2 regions of the Mesorhizobium huakuii genome follow, and region 1 is predicted to be linked to the other one. Evidence: riboswitches for the same ligand, from Rfam matches in the RefSeq annotation. Region 1 holds a riboswitch; the other holds the start of a gene.

Region 1 (12,802 bases):
CGCCATGGCCAGCAGCGCGATGCCGCGCACAATGTCGATGGCGACGATGCGCTTTGATGGCTCCGGAACGGGTGCGGTCGGCGTATGGATGGTCATGGTCTCGCGATCTGATTCAGCCCCGCCTGAGGACTATCACGGTTGGACGGGACAGAAGAAGGCCGGGGCATCGGATCAAGCGCCGCTTTAGGCCAGAGCCGGGAAGCCTTTGACCGGTTTCGCTTTTCGCCGGTTACACGTCGGTTTCCTCTTAATCGTCCGGGAACGACCACGGCAGATTTGGCCGGTGATTCTGCTTTGGGGAAGCAATGTCCACCCATGTCCGCCATCCGATCTGGCTTCCGGCCCTCAAGGCCGCGGATGCGCGCACCTTCGCCTCGCTCTACGCGGTCGAATCCTTCGCCCGCGCCACGGTGTCGAGTGTCATCCCGATCCAGGCCTACGAGATTCTGCACAATGAGCAGATCGTCTCGATCCTCTACACCATCGTGGCGCTGCTCGGCCTGTCCGTGACCTTGTTCATGCCGATGCTGATCCGCCGCTTTGCCCGGCGCTGGGTCTACACGGCAGGCGCCTGCCTCCTTGCAATAGGCTCGCTGTTCTTCGTTACCCACACGCTGGCCGGGCAACTGGCCGGCATGCTGTGCCGTGTGATGGGCGCTAGTGCGCTCTCGATCACGCTCAACCTCTACATCATGGACCACATCCGCAAGACCGACTTCATGCAGGCCGAATCGCTGCGCATGGCGTGGTCGATGCTCGCCTGGACCGGCGGGCCGACGCTCGGCATCTTCCTCTACACGCGCTTCGGCATCTATGCCGCGCATGGTGCGGTGGCGGTGTTCGCGCTGGCGCTATTGGCGCTGTTCTGGACCTATCGGCTTGGCGACAACCCTTCGATCCGGCCCGGCAAGACACGGCCGGCCAATCCGCTCGCCAATATCGGCCGCTTCGTCGCGCAGCCCAGATTGAGGCTTGCCTGGCTGATCGCCTTCGGCCGCTCCTGTTTCTGGACGACGTTCTTCGTCTATGGGCCGCTGTTCATGGTGATCACCGGCGAGGGCAAGCTGGCCGGCGGTCTTCTGGTTTCGGCCGGCAACGCGCTGTTGTTCATGGCGATCTTCTGGGGCAAGGCCGGACAACGCTTTGGCGGCCGGCGCACCATGACATTTGCCTATTTCGCCATGTCGGCAATGCTTCTGGCGGCGGGTGCTGTCGGGGAGAGCGTGCCGCTGCTCACCGGCACTTTCCTGCTGTGTGGCGCCTTCTTCACCATCGCGCTCGATGCGCTGGGTTCGACCGCCTTCATGCGCTCGGTGCGCTCCTATGAGCGGGCGCAGATGGCGGCAGTCTACCGCACCTATCTCGACTTTTCCGAGCTGACGCCGCCGCTGGTCTATTCGGTGGTGCTGGCCTTCTTTGGACTGGGCTCGGTGTTCGTCACGCTCGGGCTGCTGGCGGCGGTTTGCGGGTTTGTCACGTGGCGCTACCTGCCGAAGTCCCTGTGAGGATCAGGCAGAAAGCGCCGCGTGCTGCTCGCGCACCCAGTTGTGGAAGCGGTGCAAGTCGTACTCTTCGGGCATCAGCACGCCGGCGGTGTGACGCATCGAACGCAGGCCCCTCTGGTTGACCTCGCAGATCGCCGCATCCTCTTCCAGCACCTGCGTGCCAAAGGCGACGATGTTGTCGATGTCGGTCGTGGCCAGGGCCTCGGGGGTAAACAGCCATTCGGCGACAAGTTCGGTTTGCTCCGGGCCGAGCGGCACAAGGCGCACGGTCCTGACATAGTCGACATGACCGACGATGAACATCGAGGGCAGGCTGGTGGCGTAGGTCTGGCCGGCGGCGCGTTCGGCTGGCGTCAGGCCTGAGAAGACCGGCCCATGCGTCTTGCCGTCGCGCGACCAGGTCTCGGCCCCGGCGCGCAGGCCGCCGGAAAATTCCGGCGCGTCATTGTCGGCATGGCGCGTCCATTCGGGGTCATCGTGCCGGCTCATCAGGCGCGGCCGTAGATCGGCACCAGCCGTGACAGGTCCTTGTGCACGCCCGGACAGTGCAGGCACTCGTTGAAGTTTTCCCAAAAAATCTTCCAGTTGCAGTGCATCACCTTGCGCAGCACATGGCCTGAGACCAGCGTTTCCAGCGGCCAGTTGCCGAGATTGCCGGAGGCCGGGTCGAAGGAGGCCTGCGCGGAGCCCGCCGCATCCTCCTGCAGATTGATGAAGACGAAACCACGCCACACCGAGAGCGCGACGCGGTAGAGCGGATGGTCGGCCTTGTCGAAACCATCAGGCAACGATTTCGACGGCACGCGCACGAGGTCGCCGCGCAGCGAATAGGACCAGGCGTGGTAGGGGCACGTGATCAGCCGCGCCTTCAGCCGGCCCTCGCTCTCCTGGCAAAGCTGCGAGCCGCGATGCCGGCAGGTGTTGTGGAAGGCGCGCAGCGCGCCGGTGTCGTCGCGCAGCACGATGATGTCCTGCGTGCCGATGCGGAATCGGCGGAAGGCAAGCGGCTGGGCGAGATCGGCCTCGCGGCAGACGAGCAGCCAGTTTTTGTACCAGATGGCATCGAGATCCCGCTGATAGGCTGCTTCATCCCAATAGGCCGATGAAGGCAGCGTCGGTTCGGCCTGGGTCAGGCCGTTGTAGGGGGCGCGCTCGCTGGCAATGGGCTGCATGGCTGGCTTCCAGTGAAGATGCCAGCCGACACCCGGCCAGGAGAATTGTCAATTGTCGCGCCTCGCGACGGCATGGCGCAATCGCGCTGTTTGCCGGCGGAATTTGGTTTGCCGCGTGTCGTGATTTTCCCTATAGTCATGCAGTCGTCGGTTCCGTTTTGGAGCCAAGAGGGAATGCGGTGCGGGCGAAATTCTTGCCCAATGCCGTGGCTGCCCCCGCAACTGTGTGCGGTAGTCCTCTCCATATGCCACTGAAGATTCGTCTTCGGGAAGGTGGAGAAGGGCGCTGATCCGCGAGCCAGGAGACCTGCCGACGACGGCAAAACTGACAGGCCCTCGGGTGGAGGGTGAAAGGACAAGATATGAATACCGCTTCCGTCTCCCTCGGCGCCTCCGTCTCCTCGCAGTCGCGCTTCATGCAGCTGGCGCTCGCCGCGCTGCTCGGCATTTTCGTGATGGGCTTTGTCGGCTTTTCGCATATCGATGCGGTCCACAATGCGGCTCACGACTATCGCCATTCGATGGCGTTTCCCTGCCACTGACCAGGATCTGACATCATGAACCTGTTTCGCAACGTCGTGTTCATCGCGGCGATCGCAGGGCTCGTGGCCGGCGTCATCCTCGCCTGCATGCAGGCCTATGCCACTGTGCCGCTGATCCTGAAGGCGGAAGTCTACGAACAGGCCGGCGGCGGCCATAAGCACGACCATGCCGCGGCCCCGGCCGCGGCGGATACCACTGCCATGAGTACGGCCGCCCCGGCGGGGAATGCCATGAGCACTGCGGCGCCGGCCCCGGCTGAAGTGACTGCTCCGGCGAAAGACGAGGGTTGGGCGCCGGCAGACGGTTTCGAGCGTTTCGCCTTCAGCGTGCTTGCCAATATCGTCACCGGCATCGGCTTCGCGCTGATCCTGGTCGCGGTTTCGGAATTCGCCGGCGGCATCGGCAATTGGCGCCAGGGCGTATTCTGGGGCCTGGCCGGCTTTGCCGTGTTCACGCTGGCGCCTGGTCTCGGCCTACCGCCGGAACTGCCGGCCATGCCGGCGGCCGATCTCTTGCCGCGCCAGATCTGGTGGTGGGCAACGGTGGCGGCAACCGCGGCTGGTCTCGGCCTGATCGCGTTCCGCAAGTCACTGCCGCTCGCCATCCTTGCCGTGGCGCTGATCGTTGCCCCGCACATCGTCGGCGCGCCACAGCCCGACAGCTTCGAGACGGCGATTCCGGAAGGGTTGCATCACCAGTTCGTGGTGGCGGTGACGGTGACCAACCTGGTGTTCTGGCTGGTGCTCGGCGCCGTCGTCGGCGTGGTGCGCGGACGCTTCACCGGCACCGCGACCAGCCTGCGCGACAGCTTTGCCTGATCGCAACAAGCTGACGTTCATCATCGGCGGCGCGCGCTCCGGCAAGAGCGCGCATGCCGAAACCCTGGCGACGGCGTTGCCGTCACCATGGGCCTATATCGCCACGGCTGAGGCCTACGACAGCGAAATGCGCGAGCGCATCGCGCTGCACCGCTCGCGGCGCGGCGAGGGCTGGATGACTATCGACGCACCGCTCGATCTCGCCGGCGCGCTCGAGGCCTTGCCCGACAACCAGCCGGTGCTGGTCGACTGCCTGACACTGTGGCTGACCAATCACATGCTGGCCGATCACGACGTTGGAGCCGAATGCCGGCGGCTGGCGGATGTGCTGTCACGGCCACGCGGGCCCTGGTTCGTGGTGTCCAACGAAGTCGGGCAAGGCATCGTGCCGGACAATGCCTTGGCGCGCCGTTTTCGCGATGATGCCGGAAGGCTCAACCAGCAGGTCGCGGCGATTGCCGATACGGTGCTGCTGATGGTGGCGGGGCTGCCGCTCAAGGTGAAATGACATGACCGACATCGACAATAAGGACGAGGAGCGCCACCGCGCCAAGATGGCCAAGCGCAAGGCGGTGCAGGACGCCGAGGTGGCCAGCAAGACGGTCGAGAAGGGGCTGCTCATTGTCAACACCGGCCCGGGTAAGGGCAAGACCACGGCCGCCTTCGGCCTGGCGCTCAGAATGCTCGGCTATGGCAAGCGCGTCGGCGTCGTCCAGTTCATCAAGGGCAAGTGGCACACCGGCGAGAAGGATGCGTTTGCTGCCTTCGGCGACCGCGTCGTCTGGCATGCAATGGGCGAGGGTTTTACCTGGGAGACGCAGGATCTGAAGCGCGACATCGCGGCGGCCGAGGCTGCCTGGGCCAAGGCGCTGGAGTTGATCGCCGATCCGTCGATCAGCCTAGTCGTGCTCGACGAGCTCAACATCGCGCTGCGCTACGACTATCTCGATCTCGAAAAGGTGGTTGCGGCGCTGAAAGCGCGGCGCGAAGGCCTGCATGTCGTCGTCACCGGCCGCAACGCCAAGCCGGCGCTGGTCGAGGCCGCTGATCTGGTCACCGAGATGGGCGTGACCAAGCACCATTTTTCGGCGGGCGTGAAAGCGCAGCAGGGGATCGAGTTTTGAGATCTGTTGTCCCCTTTGTGGGTAAGCGTTCAAGTCAGGTCGCCAAACGCTCCCAGCGGGGCTCCCTTCCTTTCCCTCCGGAGGGGGAAGGTGGCGCTGCGAAGCAGCGACGGATTGGGGGAAGGCGGTTATCGAACGCGCGGTCTCAGACAGGCAAGCGCGACCCGGCGGGTGCGAAAACGCGACTGCCGAGCTGGTCGACCCCCACTCCGTCTCGGCTTCGCCGAGCCACCTCTCCCCCGATCGACGGGGGAGAGGAAAGGCGCGAACCTGTTGTAGCCCGGCTCCCATCCTCCCCTTCGAGAGCGAACTCACGAGGGGTGAGGTTAGGCCAGAATAACGACGACCGAGACCACCGCGAACAGCACGATAAGCAGATAATCGGCGACGTGGTAGAGTTTCAGTGCTTGCCTGATGTCGTCGCTATCGACGTCGCGGCGGCCGCCTTCGCCCATAAAGACATCGTCGACCACGATGCCGCCATAGCTGCGTGGCCCGGCAAGTGCCAGGCCAAGCGCGCCGGCCATGGCCGCTTCCGGCCAGCCGGCATTGGGCGAGCGGTGTTTTTTCGCATCGCGCCGCACCGCCTGCCATGAACTGCTGGCGTCGGCTCCCTTGACCAGGAAAGCCGCCAGCACGATCAGCAGCGCCGTCAGCCTTGATGCCGGCAGGTTGATCCAGTCGTCGAAGCGCGCCGCCGCCCAGCCGAAGGCCTCATGGCGCGGGGTGCGGTGGCCGATCATCGAATCGGCGGTGTTGGCGGCCTTGTAGGCAGCGCCGCCGGCCAATCCGCCGACACCGGTCCAGAAGGCAGGGGCGACGATGCCGTCGGAAAAATTCTCGGCCAAGCTTTCGATCGCCGCACGGCAGATGGCGGCCCTGTCGAGCGCTTCGGGATCGCGGCCGACGATTCTCGAGACGGCAACACGGCCCATGGCGAGGCCGGCGCTGTCGAGCGCATCGGCCACGGCCTCGACGTGCTCGTAGAGGCTCTTCTGCGACAGCAGCGATGTCGCCAGAAGGGCGGCGATGAAAAATCCCAGGGGAACGAACCAGAGCAGGACAAGCTGTACGCCGAGGCCGACCACCGCGGGCACCAGCACGATGACCAGCAGCGCCTGGACACCGCGTTGGCGACGCAGCGCGTCGGGATCAGTGGCGCGGTTGAGCCTGCGATCGAGAAAGGATATCAGCCTGCCGAACCACGTTACGGGATGGCCGATGGCGCGGAACAGCCAGTCCGGGTAACCCAGGACACGTTCGACGGCCAATGACAGGAAAGCGATCAGGACTGACATGAAGCTTCTTGAAGGAGCGGTGGACCATGGTGGAAGTCTTGGCCGGGCGAGGGCGCTTTTCCCCAACGCCGTGCTGCCTTTCGTCGACCTCTCGACCGGTATCAACCCGCACTCCTACCCGTTTTTCGACCTGCCCGCCACCTCGCTGTCGCGATTGCCGGAAGCCACGCGGATTCACGAGCTGACAGAAATCGCGGCTAGAACCTATGGCGCGCCGTCGCCAGCCAATGTCGTCGCGGCACCCGGCACGCAGATCCTGCTGCCGCGCGTGGCGTCGCTGGTCAGGCCCGGCAAGGCATTGGTGCTGGGGCCGACCTATGCCGAACATGCCCGTGCCGCGGCAATCGCCGGGCACGAGGTGGCCGAAGTCAGCGATTTTGTGGCACTGGCGCAGGCTGACCTTGCCATCATCGTCAATCCGAACAATCCCGATGGTCGCGTCATCGAGCACGACCGGCTGCTGGTTCTGGCCGCCGGATTGCGCGCCAGAGGCGGGCTGCTGGTCGTCGACGAAGCGTTCATGGATGTCGGCCCGCGTGAACACAGCCTTGCCGGTGATGTCGATCAAGGCGGCATCGTCGTGCTGCGCTCGTTCGGCAAGTTCTTTGGCCTGGCCGGCCTGCGGCTTGGCTTCGCGCTTTCCGATGCCGCAACCGTAGAATTGCTGGAAACGCAATTCGGCCCGTGGGCCGTCGCCGGCCCAACGCTGGAATATGGTATTCGCGCGCTTGCCGATATTGGCTGGCAGGACGCAATGCGGGCATCGCTTGCCGAGGCAGCCGCGCAGCTTGACGCATTGTTCGGCCGTTTCGACGTGCCTGTCGCGGGCGGCACCACGTTGTTCCGCTATGTCAGCCTGCCGGATGCGGCCGGCCTGTTTTCAGCGCTTGGCGAGCGCGGCGTCCTGCTTCGGCATTTCTCCGACCGACCGCATGTCCTGCGCGCCGGCCTGCCGGGGAGTGAGCTGGAATGGCAGCGGCTCGAATCGGCCCTTGCCGAATGGGCGACGCGGCGCGAGGATCGACAAAAAGGTTCAAAACCATGATCCATGTCTGCTCGCTAGCGAAGATAGAGGAAACGGTGGCCAGGACCGGTGCCGACCGCATGCTGTCGCTGCTCTCCGTCGGAACCGATGTGACGCGTCCGGCCTCGATATCGAGCGAAAACCATCTGCACCTGGTCATGCACGATATCGCGGTGGCGCAGGACGGCATGACCATGCCGGGCGAGGAGCATGTCCGCAACCTGCTCGATTTCGCCCGCCGCTGGGATCGGACAAAGCCTATGGTCGTGCATTGCTATGCCGGCATCAGCCGCTCGACCGCTTCGGCCTACATCATCGTCGCCGCACTCGCGCCAAAACGCGACGAGGCCGAACTGGCCCGGACATTGCGGGCGCTGTCGCCCTCGGCAACACCCAACCCTCGGCTCATTGCCGTGGCCGATGCGCTGCTTGAGCGCAATGGCCGCATGATCGAGGCGATCCAGTCGATCGGGCGCGGCGCCGACGCCTTCGAAGGCACGCCCTTCGAGCTTAAAATAGACGGTTAGTTACTTCAGCCAGTTGGCCAGCTTCGCCTTGCGCACATCCCTGAGCAGGCTGATGAAACCATCAGCCTGATGCTCTGCCGTCAGCCGGCCTTTTTCAGCCGTAGCGATGCTGGCGTCGCCGACCACGCCGTTCGGGTTGAGGTCGCTGGCGATCCAGGCAAAGGCGTGGGTGCCTGTGTGGCGCAGGAGCGCGAATTCCTTCTCGGCCCTCGCAACATTGGAAACGAAATTGTCGGCCTTGCCCATGTCGACGAGGTCCGGCCGGAAATGCAGCATCAAAGAGGTCTCGACATCGCCGCCATGGATGCCGTGGCGGTCCTCGAGCTCGGTATACATGCCGGCCGGTCGGCCAAAACGCTGCCAACTCGTCTTCACGGCCAGCATCTTTTCGCGCACCCGCAATTCGCGCGTGATGATGCCCATGATCTCTTCATTGCCGCCATGCGAATTGACGACGATGAGCTTACGCACGCCGGCGCGCGCGATGGACACGCCAAGTTCGGTCCAGGCCTCGACCAGCGTCGTTGCCGGCAAAGTGAGGGTGCCCGGCGCATGCAGATGCTCGTTCGACTTGCCGACCGCCTGGACCGGCAGGATGCGGATGTCGAGATCGTCGGGCAGGCGCGAAATGACCGTGTCGAGCATGCCGTTCATGATCGAGGTGTCGGTCGAAACAGGCAGATGCGGTCCATGCTGCTCGATCGCCGCCACCGGCAGAACGGCGATCGTCGCCTCCGGATCGATCGAGGCATATTCTGTGGTCCGGTAGTCGCCCCACCAGACGCGTCTTTTGGCTACAGTCATGTCATTTCTCTTCGATGTACGGCCAGACCTAGCGCGGTACAGGCTTCCTGTCGATCACCCGGCAGCGATGGCCTCGACTTCGACCTTGAACTCTGGTCGGGCAAAGCCGGAAACGATCATCAGCGTCGAGGCCGGCGCAGGGCTCGAAAACAGCCGGTCGCGGACATCCATATAGGGCCGCAGATGCGCGCGGTCGGTAACGTAGGCGTTGATGCGCACGATATCCCCGAGCCCCAATCCCGCCTCTGCAAGGATCGCCTCGATGTTGCGGAAGCAGAGCTCTGCCTGGGCGCCGGCGTCCTCGGGAATCTGGTCGTCCGCCGTGATCGCGACCTGGCCAGAGCACAGCACCAGCCGCTTGCCCGCCGGCACTTCGACGCCGTGGCTGTAGCGGGCAAAGGGCGGCTTGATCGACTTCGGGGTGAGGAATCTGAACATGGCAATCTCCTGGATACCGTCAGCCTAAGACGGCATTCACTACAGCTTCAAGACGGCCGTGCATGGCGCTGGCGCGATTGTGGACAGGCGTTCAAAAAATAGGCACGATGCCTCCGGTGCAGCACGACCTTTCCGGCTTTCGCAGATGGCTGTGGTGCAGGCGGGCGGTTCCCGGCGCGAGACGCCGGTGGCATGTGTCTTGCTTCTTGAATCTTTGGTGTCGAGCCTGGCGCGTGGCGCCGGAGCAAACAGAGGGTGGTTGTCGATGTACGCAAAACAGAAGATCTCGGTGGCGGTGGTGGCCTTGCTGGCGGCCAGCACGCTGGGGGCCGCGGCGAATGAAAAAGTCACCTTCGGCACCAACTGGCTGGCCGAACCGGAACATGGCGGCTACTACCAGGCCGTGGCGGACGGCACCTATGCCGCCTGCGGCCTCGACGTCACCATCATGCAGGGTGGCCCGCAGGTCAGCGGCCGGCCGATGCTTTTGGCCGGCAAGATTGATTTCTACATGGGCGGCAATCTGCTGTCGGCCTTCGATGCCGTCCAGCAAGGCATTCCGATGCGCGTGGTGGCCGCCGATTTCCAGAAGGACCCGCAGGTCATCATGTCCCATCCTGGCGAGGGGCTGGATAAGTGGGAGGATCTGAAGAACGCCGACCAGTACATTCTGGGTGATGAAGGCGTGCAGACCTTCTTCCAGTGGATGGTCACCGCGCTCGGCTTCGACGCTGCCAAGCGCGCGCCCTACACCTACAACACCGCTCCGTTCCTCGCGAACAAGAAGTCGATCCAGCAGGGCTATGTCACTTCGGAACCTTTCGCGGTCAAGAAGGAAGGCGGCTTCGTGCCGAACCAGTTCCTGCTCGCCGACTATGGCTGGGACACCTATTCGACGACGATCGAGGTGATGCAGGACACGATCGACAAGAAGCCGGAGGTCGTCCAGTGCTTCGTCGATGGCTCGGCCAAGGGCTGGTACAAATATCTCTACGGCGACAACAAGGCCGCCAACGACATGATCAAGAAAGACAATCCTGACATGACGGACGACCAGATCGCCTTCTCCATCGACCAGATGAAGAAGTTCGGCCTTGCCGATTCGGGCGACACGGAAAAGCTCGGCATCGGCGCCATGACCGACGCGCGGGTCAAGAGCTTCTACGACAAGATGGTCAAGGCCAAGGTCACGCCTGAAGGCATCGACATCACGAAGGCCTACACGCTGGCCTTCGTCAACAAGGGCGTCGGGCTCGACCTGAAGAAATAGGCCAGCCTGGGCATGATAGGGGAAAAAGTGGCGCGAGCGCCGGCATCGGACGTCGCTCCGACCTTGCTGGCGCTGCGCGGCGTCGGCAAGGTGTTTTCCAACGGCGTGACGGCGTTGAGCAATGTCGACCTGACGATCCGGGAAGGCGATTTCCTCAGCCTGCTCGGGCCGTCCGGCTGCGGCAAGTCGACGGCGCTGCGGCTGATTGCCGGCCTGTCGACGCCGACCTCCGGCGTGCTCGACTGGCGCGGCGGCGGCTCGCTCGACCGCGCCAATATCGGCTTCGTCTTCCAGGAGCCGACGCTGCTGCCTTGGGCCAGCGTCTTCGACAATGTCTGGCTGCCGCTCAGGCTGAAAGGCATTTCCCGCGCCAAGGCTGCGCCGGCGATCACTGAGATGCTGGCGCGGGTTCATCTGACCGGCTTCGAGGACGCCGTGCCGCGCGAATTGTCCGGCGGCATGAAGATGCGGGTGTCGATCGCGCGTGCCATGGTGACCAAGCCGCGCGTGCTGTTGATGGACGAGCCGTTCGCGGCACTGGACGAGATCACTCGCTTCAAGCTCAACAATGACCTGCTGGAGCTGTGGCAGGACGAACGCTTCACCGTCGTCTTCGTCACCCACAGCGTGTTTGAAAGCGTGTTTCTTTCGAACCGCGTCGTGGTCATGGCGGCGCGGCCGGGCAGGGTGTTCGACGAACTCGCCATCGAGGCCTCCTATCCGCGCGACGAGGTGTTTCGCACCTCGCCCGACTATGCAGCCCTTTGCCGTCAGGCTTCCGACGTGCTGGTCAATGCCATCAACTCAACCGCGGGCGCGCATCATGACGGCCATTGACGATAGGGTGCTCAAGCTCGACCCCGAGGAAGCACGGCGTGTGCGCCAGGAGCGGTTCGAGCGCATCGGCCGCTGGGTTCTGCCGCTGGCGATTATGATCCTGGCGATCTGCCTGTGGGACCGCATCTGTGTCTGGAACGAGATCCCGCAATACATCCTGCCGCGCCCGGGCGTGGTGCTGCAGACGCTCTACAACGATGCCGGCCTTTTGTTCTCCTCGCTGCTGGTCACCTTGCGCATCACCTTCCTCAGCCTGGCTTTGGCCGTCATCGGCGGCGTCGGCCTGTCGGTGCTGTTCGCGCAATCGAAATGGGTCGAGATGTCGTTCTTCCCGTTCGCCATCGTGCTGCAGGTGACGCCGATCGTGGCGATCTTTCCGCTGATCAACATCTATGTGAACAACCAGACCACCAAGCTTCTGCTCTGCGCCTGGATCGTCGCTTTCTTCCCGATCCTGTCCAACACCACGCTCGGCCTGAACTCCGTCGACCGCAATCTGCGCGACCTGTTCAAGCTCAACGGCGCGACGCGCTGGCAGCAGCTGCGCTATCTCCGCCTGCCGGCGGCGATGCCGTATTTCCTCGGCGGGTTGAAGATCGCCGGCGGCCTGTCGCTGATCGGCGCCGTGGTGGCCGAGTTCGTCGCCGGCACCACCGGCCAGTCGTCGGGGCTCGCCTCGCGCATCATCGAGGCCGGCTACCGGCTCAACGCGCCAAGGCTGTTCGCGGCGCTGTTCCTCATCTCGCTGACCGGCATCCTGATCTTCCTCGTGCTGTCGCTGATCTCGCATCTCATTCTGCGGCGCTGGCACGAGAGCGCACTGAAGCAGGAGCGGTAGGGCCTTGATACCGAACTCTGCTTCATACCGGCTCGCCAATGCCCGGCTTCATGCGTCGCTGACGCCAGGGCTCGTTGCGGCCTATGACGGGGATGGCTTTGCGCTGGCCGATCTTGCCGTCGCCGACGGCAAGATCTCCACTATCGCGGTAAGTGATCATGCCGCGATGCAACCCGGCGCCGTCGACCTTGCCGGCCGCATCGTGCTGCCCTGCTTCGTCGATTGTCACACGCATATCGACAAGGGCCATATCTGGCCGAGAAAACCGAATCCCGATGGCACCTTCATGGGCGCGCTCAACGCCGCCGGCGCCGACCGCGTCGCGCGCTGGAGCGCCGAGGACCTGGCCAAGCGCATGGATTTCTCGCTGCGCTCGGCCCACGCGCATGGCACCAGGGCGCTGCGCACCCATCTCGACAGCGTGGCGCCGCAAGAGGAAATCTCCTGGCCGGTGTTCGAAACGATGCGCGAGACCTGGCGCGGTCGCATCGAATTGCAGGGCGCCTGCCTGCTCGGCATCGAGGGCGTGCGCGACAGAAAATGGTTCGACAGGCTGGCGAAACGGGTGGCTGCCGCCAAGGGCGTGCTCGGCGTCGTCACCTAT
Region 2 (6,002 bases), 2.2 Mb from region 1:
CGATGGATGATTTCACCGCATCCGCCGGACTGACACGCGGCGCCCTCTATCACCACTTCGGCGACAAGAAGGGACTGCTGGAAGCGGTTATCGCCGAAATCGACGGCGAGATGGCGGCCAGGGTGAATGAGGTCGCGTCGAGAGCGCCGACCCGCTGGCAACATTTCGTCGACGAGTGCACAACCTATATCGAAATGGCGCTGGAGCCGGAAATCCAGCGCATCATGTTCCGGGACGGTCCGGCCGTGCTGGGCGATCCGGCACAATGGTCGAATGCCAATGCCTGCGTTGGTTCAATGACCGATCATCTGACCGCGCTGCAGGGGGAAGGGGTGGTCGTCCCGGGCGTCGACCCCGAGACCGCGGCACGGCTGATCAACGGTGCGAGCAGCCAGGCAGCGCAGCGGATCGCCAATTCGAACGACCCGGAAGCGACGTCGAGAAAAGTGGTGGCGGCGTTCAAGCAGCTGCTCGAGGGCCTGCTCAGAAAACCAGCTTCGCAACAGAACTGAAATCCCCGTCGGGCGCTCCGCTGGCCACTGCTCACGATTGACAATCTTCGGGGTGAGCGCATCCTCTGCAGCCATCTCTGAGGGGAGATTCGGGCATGTGGGATTTCGAGATCGGCAGGTCGGTGTCCATCATGATGCGGACCTGGCCTTTCATTGTCTTTCGCATGATCATCTATTTCGGCATCACGCTGGCCTACATCGTGGCGACCGGCACCGGCGCTTCCGTCGGCTATGGTGTCGGCAATATCTCCACCGATCCCGATGGACCGATGTCCTTCGCCCTGTGGGGCGGCGTGGTCGGCTTCGGCGTTGTCTCGATCGCCGTCTACTGGATCCGGGAATACATTCTCTATGTCGTCAAGGCCGGCCATATCGCCGTCATGGTCCATCTGATCGACGGCCGGGATGTCCCCGACGGCCAGAACCAGATCGCCTATGCCCGGCAGGTCGTGACGGAGCGTTTCGCCGAGGCCAACATCCTTTTCGTCGTCGACCAGCTGGTCAAGGGCGCCATTCGCGCCATCACCGGCCTGCTCGGCGGGATCGCCGCTTTCCTGCCCATTCCGGGCCTGAGCGGCCTTGTTTCCTTCATCAACACGGTGATTCGCCTGTCGCTGACCTATGTCGACGAGATCATCCTCGGCTACAACATCCGCATCAATTCGTCCTCGCCCTTCGAAACGGCGCGTCAGGGCGTGGTGCTCTATGCCCAGAACGGCAAGACCATGGTCAAGAACGCCGTCTGGCTGGCGGTCATCATGTGGGGCGTTTCCTTCGTCATCTTCCTGCTGATGCTGGCTCCGGCCGCAGCCATTTTATTCATGATGCCCGGCCAACTCGCCGGCTGGGCCTTCGTGCTCGCTATCGTCTTCGCCTGGGCCTTCAAGGCGGCCTTTATCGAGCCCTTCGCCATCGCTTGCCTGATGCAGGTCTATTTCAAGACCATCGCCGGCCAGGTGCCTGATCCGGCCTGGGACATCAGGCTGGCCGAGGCGTCGTCGAAATTCCGGGAATTGAAGGACAAGGCGCTGGCCTCCTTCGGCGGCTCGCGCTGGGGCACGGCCGGCGCAACGCGCTGATCGGCGGGCGCGCAGGCGACGGTGTTGAGGTGCGCCACAGCTAACTTGAGCGGTGCCTCGCCTTGCCCGCAAAAGGTCTCGCTCATGATCAGTTCGGGCAGCGGCAGGCGCCGACCCCAGCCATGCGTTTCAAGGTCCGGTTTCGGTGCGAACTCGGAAACCCGGCCAACGCAGAGATAGGCGATCGGCGTTACATGCTCGGGAATGGACAGCAGGCTTTTCAGCGCTTGCGGTTCAATGATGCTAACCCAACCGACGCCGATGCCTTCGGCGCGCGCTGCCAACCAGAAATTCTGCACCGCGCAGACCGTGCTGTAGAGATCCATCTCCGGATTGTGCCAGCGCCCCAGCGGCGAACCCTGCGAGCGCCGGCGGTCGCAGGTGATGCAGATGTTGAGGGCGCTTTCGCAGATGCCTTCCAGCTTGAGCTTGCGGTAGAGCGCCTGCCGTTCTTCCTCGATTTCAGGCAGTTCCTGTTCGCGCGCGGCCAGGAACAGGTCGCGCACATCAGCCCGTCGCGCGGCATCGCGGATGACAATGAAATTCCACGGCTGCATGAAGCCGACCGATGGCGCATGGTGCGCGGCAAGCAGCAGCCGTGCCAGCACCTCGTCGTCGAGCCCTGTGGGCAGGAAATGGCTGCGCACATCGCGCCGCGTGAACATCGCGCGATAGACCGCGTCGCGCGCCCTTTGGTCAAATCCGTCGCCCATAGGAGCGGTCATATCTTCCGGCATCGCTTGTCCCCTTGCGATTGCTATGGTTTCACATCGTCAGAGCGTACTTTGTGCGTCCAACTGGACGCACGTCACTCTGATGTCACCCGCCTGACCATGCGGATGACGATGCCTGCCAGGCCGGTCTTCTGGCTTGGGATCAACCCGCGTCCGGTGCCTTCCCGTCATCGACAGTGGCATTTACCGGCGCGGTCCCCCTCACAGCGTTGGGCACGCCACGGAATTCAACCGTGTTCCCGATTCTCCCGCTTGCGGCGAGCACCAGGCAGTGGCGGCGACCTTACGCCGAAGCCGCCGCGGCGCCAATCCCCGCAGCGACGCCAATGGACGCAGGCGTGATTTTCCCCAGCGATCGAGCCGCAATGCATGGCCATCGCAGCGCCGGGGCACTAGATAGGGAGCATGACAACCCGTCTCTACACCCATCCGATCTTCCTCGAACACATCACCCCGCCCGGTCACCCCGAGCGGCCGGACCGCTTGCGCGCCATCGAGCGCGTGCTCGATGACGAGACCTTTGCTGCGCTTGATCGCGTCAAGGCGCCGGAGGGCGATGAAGCGACCATCCTCTACGCGCATCCCGCCGATTTCGTCGCCCGCGTGCGCGCCGCCATTCCCGAAGAGGGCCTTGCCCGTATCGATGCCGACACCACCGCGAGCCCAAAGAGCTGGCAGGCGGTGATCACCGCGATCGGCGCCGCCAACGCTGCCGTCGACGACGTCTTTGCCGGCCGCGCCGACAATGTCTTCGTCGCCGCCCGCCCGCCCGGCCACCATGCCGAAAAGAGCACCGCGATGGGCTTCTGCTTCTTCAACACGGCGGCGATTGCGGCCCGCTACGCGCAGAAGAAGCATGGCGCCGAGCGCGTTGCCGTCGTCGATTGGGATGTCCATCACGGCAACGGCACGCAGGATATTTTCTGGGACGATCCTTCAGTGCTCTATTGCTCGACGCACCAGATGCCGCTCTATCCCGGCACCGGCGCGAAGAACGAGACCGGCGCCGGCAACATCGTCAACGCGCCTCTGGCGCCACAGACCGGCGGCGAGGTGTTTCGCGATGCCTTCCTGTCCCGGGTGCTGCCGGCGCTCGACAATTTCGCGCCCGATTTGATCATCATTTCGGCTGGTTTCGACGCGCATCACCGCGACCCGCTGGCCGAGATCAATCTGACCGAGGATGATTTCGACTGGGCGACAGGCCAGCTGATGCAGCGCGCCGCGCGCCACAGCGGCAACCGGCTCGTCAGCCTGCTCGAGGGCGGCTACGATCTGCAGGGACTGGCATTTTCGGTCGCCGCCCATGTCGGGCGACTGATGAAAGGATGAATGATGGCTGCTGAGACCAACGAAGACGTCAAGGCGATGAGCTTCGAGCAGGCACTCGACGCACTGGAAAAGATCGTCGATGATCTGGAGCGTGGCGACGTGCCGCTCGACCAGTCGATCAAGATCTATGAGCGCGGCGAGGCGCTGAAGGCGCATTGCGATCGGCTGCTGAAGGCCGCCGAGGACAAGGTCGAGAAGATCAGGCTGTCGCGCGACGGCAAGCCGGTCGGAACCGAGCCGCTCGACGCGGAATGAGGCGCAAGCCGTTCACCGAGTTTTGGACATCATCGTGTTTGAGGATAGAGTTCGTCGCCGTTGATATGGCGCCTTGGACAAGAGGAGATACGGAAGCGATGTGCAGAAACATCAAGACCCTGTTCAATTTTGATCCGCCGGCAACCAATGACGAAGTGCGCGACGCGGCCCTTCAGTTCGTCCGCAAGCTGAGCGGAACGACACGCCCGTCGAAACAGAACCAGCATGCGTTCGACCACGCCGTCGAGGCCATCGCGGCATCGGCGCGCGAACTTCTCGATTCACTCGAAACCCATCAGCATCCGCGCAATCGCGAAGAGGTGGCGGCCAAACTGCGGGCAAAGGCGGCGATCCGCTTTGCCTGACGCTGCCAAAGCGGTCCACGACCGCTGACAAGGAGAGTCCATGAGCTTCTTTCCCGGGAAAGACCCTGAAGCCGGCGACGCCTTCGCCAGCGACCAGATCGAGCTGATGGTCATCCCGAACGCCAAGGACATTGGCGGCTTCGAGGTCCGTCGCGCTTTGCCGACCGCCAAGAGGCGGCTGGTCGGGCCCTTCATCTTTTTCGATCGGATGGGCCCGGCGATCCTGCGCGGTGGCCAGGCGATGGATGTCCGTCCGCATCCGCATATCGGCCTGTCGACGGTGACCTATCTGTTCGACGGCAAGATCAGGCATCGCGATTCGCTCGGCACGGAAATGGTGATCCAGCCCGGCGACGTTAACCTGATGACCGCCGGCCGCGGCATCGTCCACTCCGAACGCACGCCCGAGGAGTTGCGCGGCGCGCCGATGTCGATCTCCGGCCTGCAGACATGGCTGGCGCTGCCCGACGGCAAGGAGGAAGTGGCGCCGGTGTTCGAGAACACCGCGGCCTTGCGGCTCCCTGAAATCGACGCCGAAGGCGTCCGCGGCCGCATCGTCATCGGCGATTTCCAGGGGCTGCGCTCCCCGGTGCGGGCCGATACCGAGACGCTCTATGCCGATCTCAGGCTGACGCCTGGCGCCAGCGTGAAAATCCCGGCCGATGCCGAAGAACGCGCCATCTACACACTGGAAGGCGAGGTTTCGATTTCAGGCGACGTCTTTCCGGCCGAGCGACTGCTGGTGTTCCGGCCCGGTGACGAGATCATCATATCGTCGCAAAGCGGCGCGCATTTCATGCTGTTCGGCGGCGCCTCGCTCGGCTCGAAGCGCTACATCTGGTGGAATTTCGTCTCCTCGTCCAAGGAGCGCATCGAACAGGCCAAACAAGAATGGAAGACGGGCCGCTTCGATATCGTTCCTGGAGATGAGGAAGAGTTTATTCCGCTGCCGGAAAACTAATGAATATCGCCCAAAAGCGGCCCGGTTTCGGGGCCACGATATGCATGAAAACAAGGACTTGGAAGCGCGGGCATAGACTGTTTCGACGCACTGTCCTTTTGGGAGCAGGCCCGCGTCACTGACACGCATTTACTTTCGCAGGCCGGCGGCCTATCCCGCCGTTGAACAGAAAGCCTGAGCACCCGTGAACGCAACGCCGCATACGCCGCTTCTCGACAAGGTCCGCATTCCGGCGGATTTGCGCGCGCTTGACGAGAGCGAGCTGCCGCAACTGGCTTCCGAGCTTCGCCTCGAACTGGTCGACGCGGTGTCGCGCACCGGCGGCCATCTTGGCGCTGGCCTTGGCGTCGTCGAACTGACGGTGGCGCTGCATTACGTCTTCAACACGCCGGATGACCGGCTGATCTGGGATGTCGGCCACCAGGCCTATCCGCACAAGATCCTGACCGGCCGGCGTGACCGCATCCGCACGCTACGTCAGGAAGGTGGCCTGTCCGGCTTCACCCGCCGTGCCGAGAGCGAGTACGATCCCTTCGGCGCCGCCCACTCCTCGACATCGATCTCGGCCGGTCTCGGCATGGCCGCCGCCCGCGACCTCTCCGGCGGCCGCAACAATGTCATCGCCGTCATCGGCGACGGCGCCATGTCGGCCGGCATGGCCTATGAGGCGATGAACAATGCTGGCGCGCTCGACGCCCGGCTCATCGTCATCCTCAACGACAACGACATGTCGATTGCGCCGCCGACCGGCGCCATGAGCGCCT

Evidence for each region. Region 1 has a riboswitch for cobalamin ahead of HB778_RS00220 (CbtB domain-containing protein). Riboswitches for the same ligand answer to the same signal wherever they lie in the genome.
Region 2: linked by a shared signal. The riboswitch ahead of bluB (5,6-dimethylbenzimidazole synthase) and the one ahead of HB778_RS00220 (CbtB domain-containing protein) in region 1 are both predicted to bind cobalamin.

Annotation. Positions count from the first base shown of each region.
Region 1 is NZ_CP050296.1:37,138-49,939, reverse strand. Features, by position in the region: gene HB778_RS00235 (heparan-alpha-glucosaminide N-acetyltransferase) at 1-96, opposite strand, end outside; gene HB778_RS00230 (MFS transporter) at 306-1,505, shown strand; gene HB778_RS42700 (SRPBCC family protein) at 1,509-1,994, opposite strand; gene HB778_RS42695 (aromatic ring-hydroxylating oxygenase subunit alpha) at 1,994-2,677, opposite strand; cobalamin riboswitch at 2,809-3,006, shown strand; gene HB778_RS00220 (CbtB domain-containing protein) at 3,040-3,219, shown strand; gene HB778_RS00215 (CbtA family protein) at 3,235-4,038, shown strand; gene cobU (bifunctional adenosylcobinamide kinase/adenosylcobinamide-phosphate guanylyltransferase) at 4,031-4,546, shown strand; gene cobO (cob(I)yrinic acid a,c-diamide adenosyltransferase) at 4,548-5,162, shown strand; gene cbiB (adenosylcobinamide-phosphate synthase CbiB) at 5,489-6,460, opposite strand; gene cobD (threonine-phosphate decarboxylase CobD) at 6,459-7,505, shown strand; gene HB778_RS00190 (tyrosine phosphatase family protein) at 7,502-8,011, shown strand; gene HB778_RS00185 (creatininase family protein) at 8,012-8,815, opposite strand; gene HB778_RS00180 (RidA family protein) at 8,870-9,253, opposite strand; gene HB778_RS00175 (ABC transporter substrate-binding protein) at 9,519-10,523, shown strand; gene HB778_RS00170 (ABC transporter ATP-binding protein) at 10,536-11,360, shown strand; gene HB778_RS00165 (ABC transporter permease) at 11,347-12,198, shown strand; gene HB778_RS00160 (cytosine deaminase) at 12,203-12,802, shown strand, end outside.
Region 2 is NZ_CP050296.1:4,912,738-4,918,739, forward strand. Features, by position in the region: gene HB778_RS23620 (TetR/AcrR family transcriptional regulator) at 1-512, shown strand, start outside; gene HB778_RS23625 (hypothetical protein) at 608-1,591, shown strand; partial or broken gene bluB (5,6-dimethylbenzimidazole synthase) at 1,747-2,328, opposite strand; cobalamin riboswitch at 2,430-2,609, opposite strand; gene HB778_RS23635 (histone deacetylase family protein) at 2,731-3,657, shown strand; gene HB778_RS23640 (exodeoxyribonuclease VII small subunit) at 3,661-3,912, shown strand; gene HB778_RS23645 (DUF2277 domain-containing protein) at 4,011-4,277, shown strand; gene HB778_RS23650 (pirin family protein) at 4,318-5,238, shown strand; gene dxs (1-deoxy-D-xylulose-5-phosphate synthase) at 5,423-6,002, shown strand, end outside.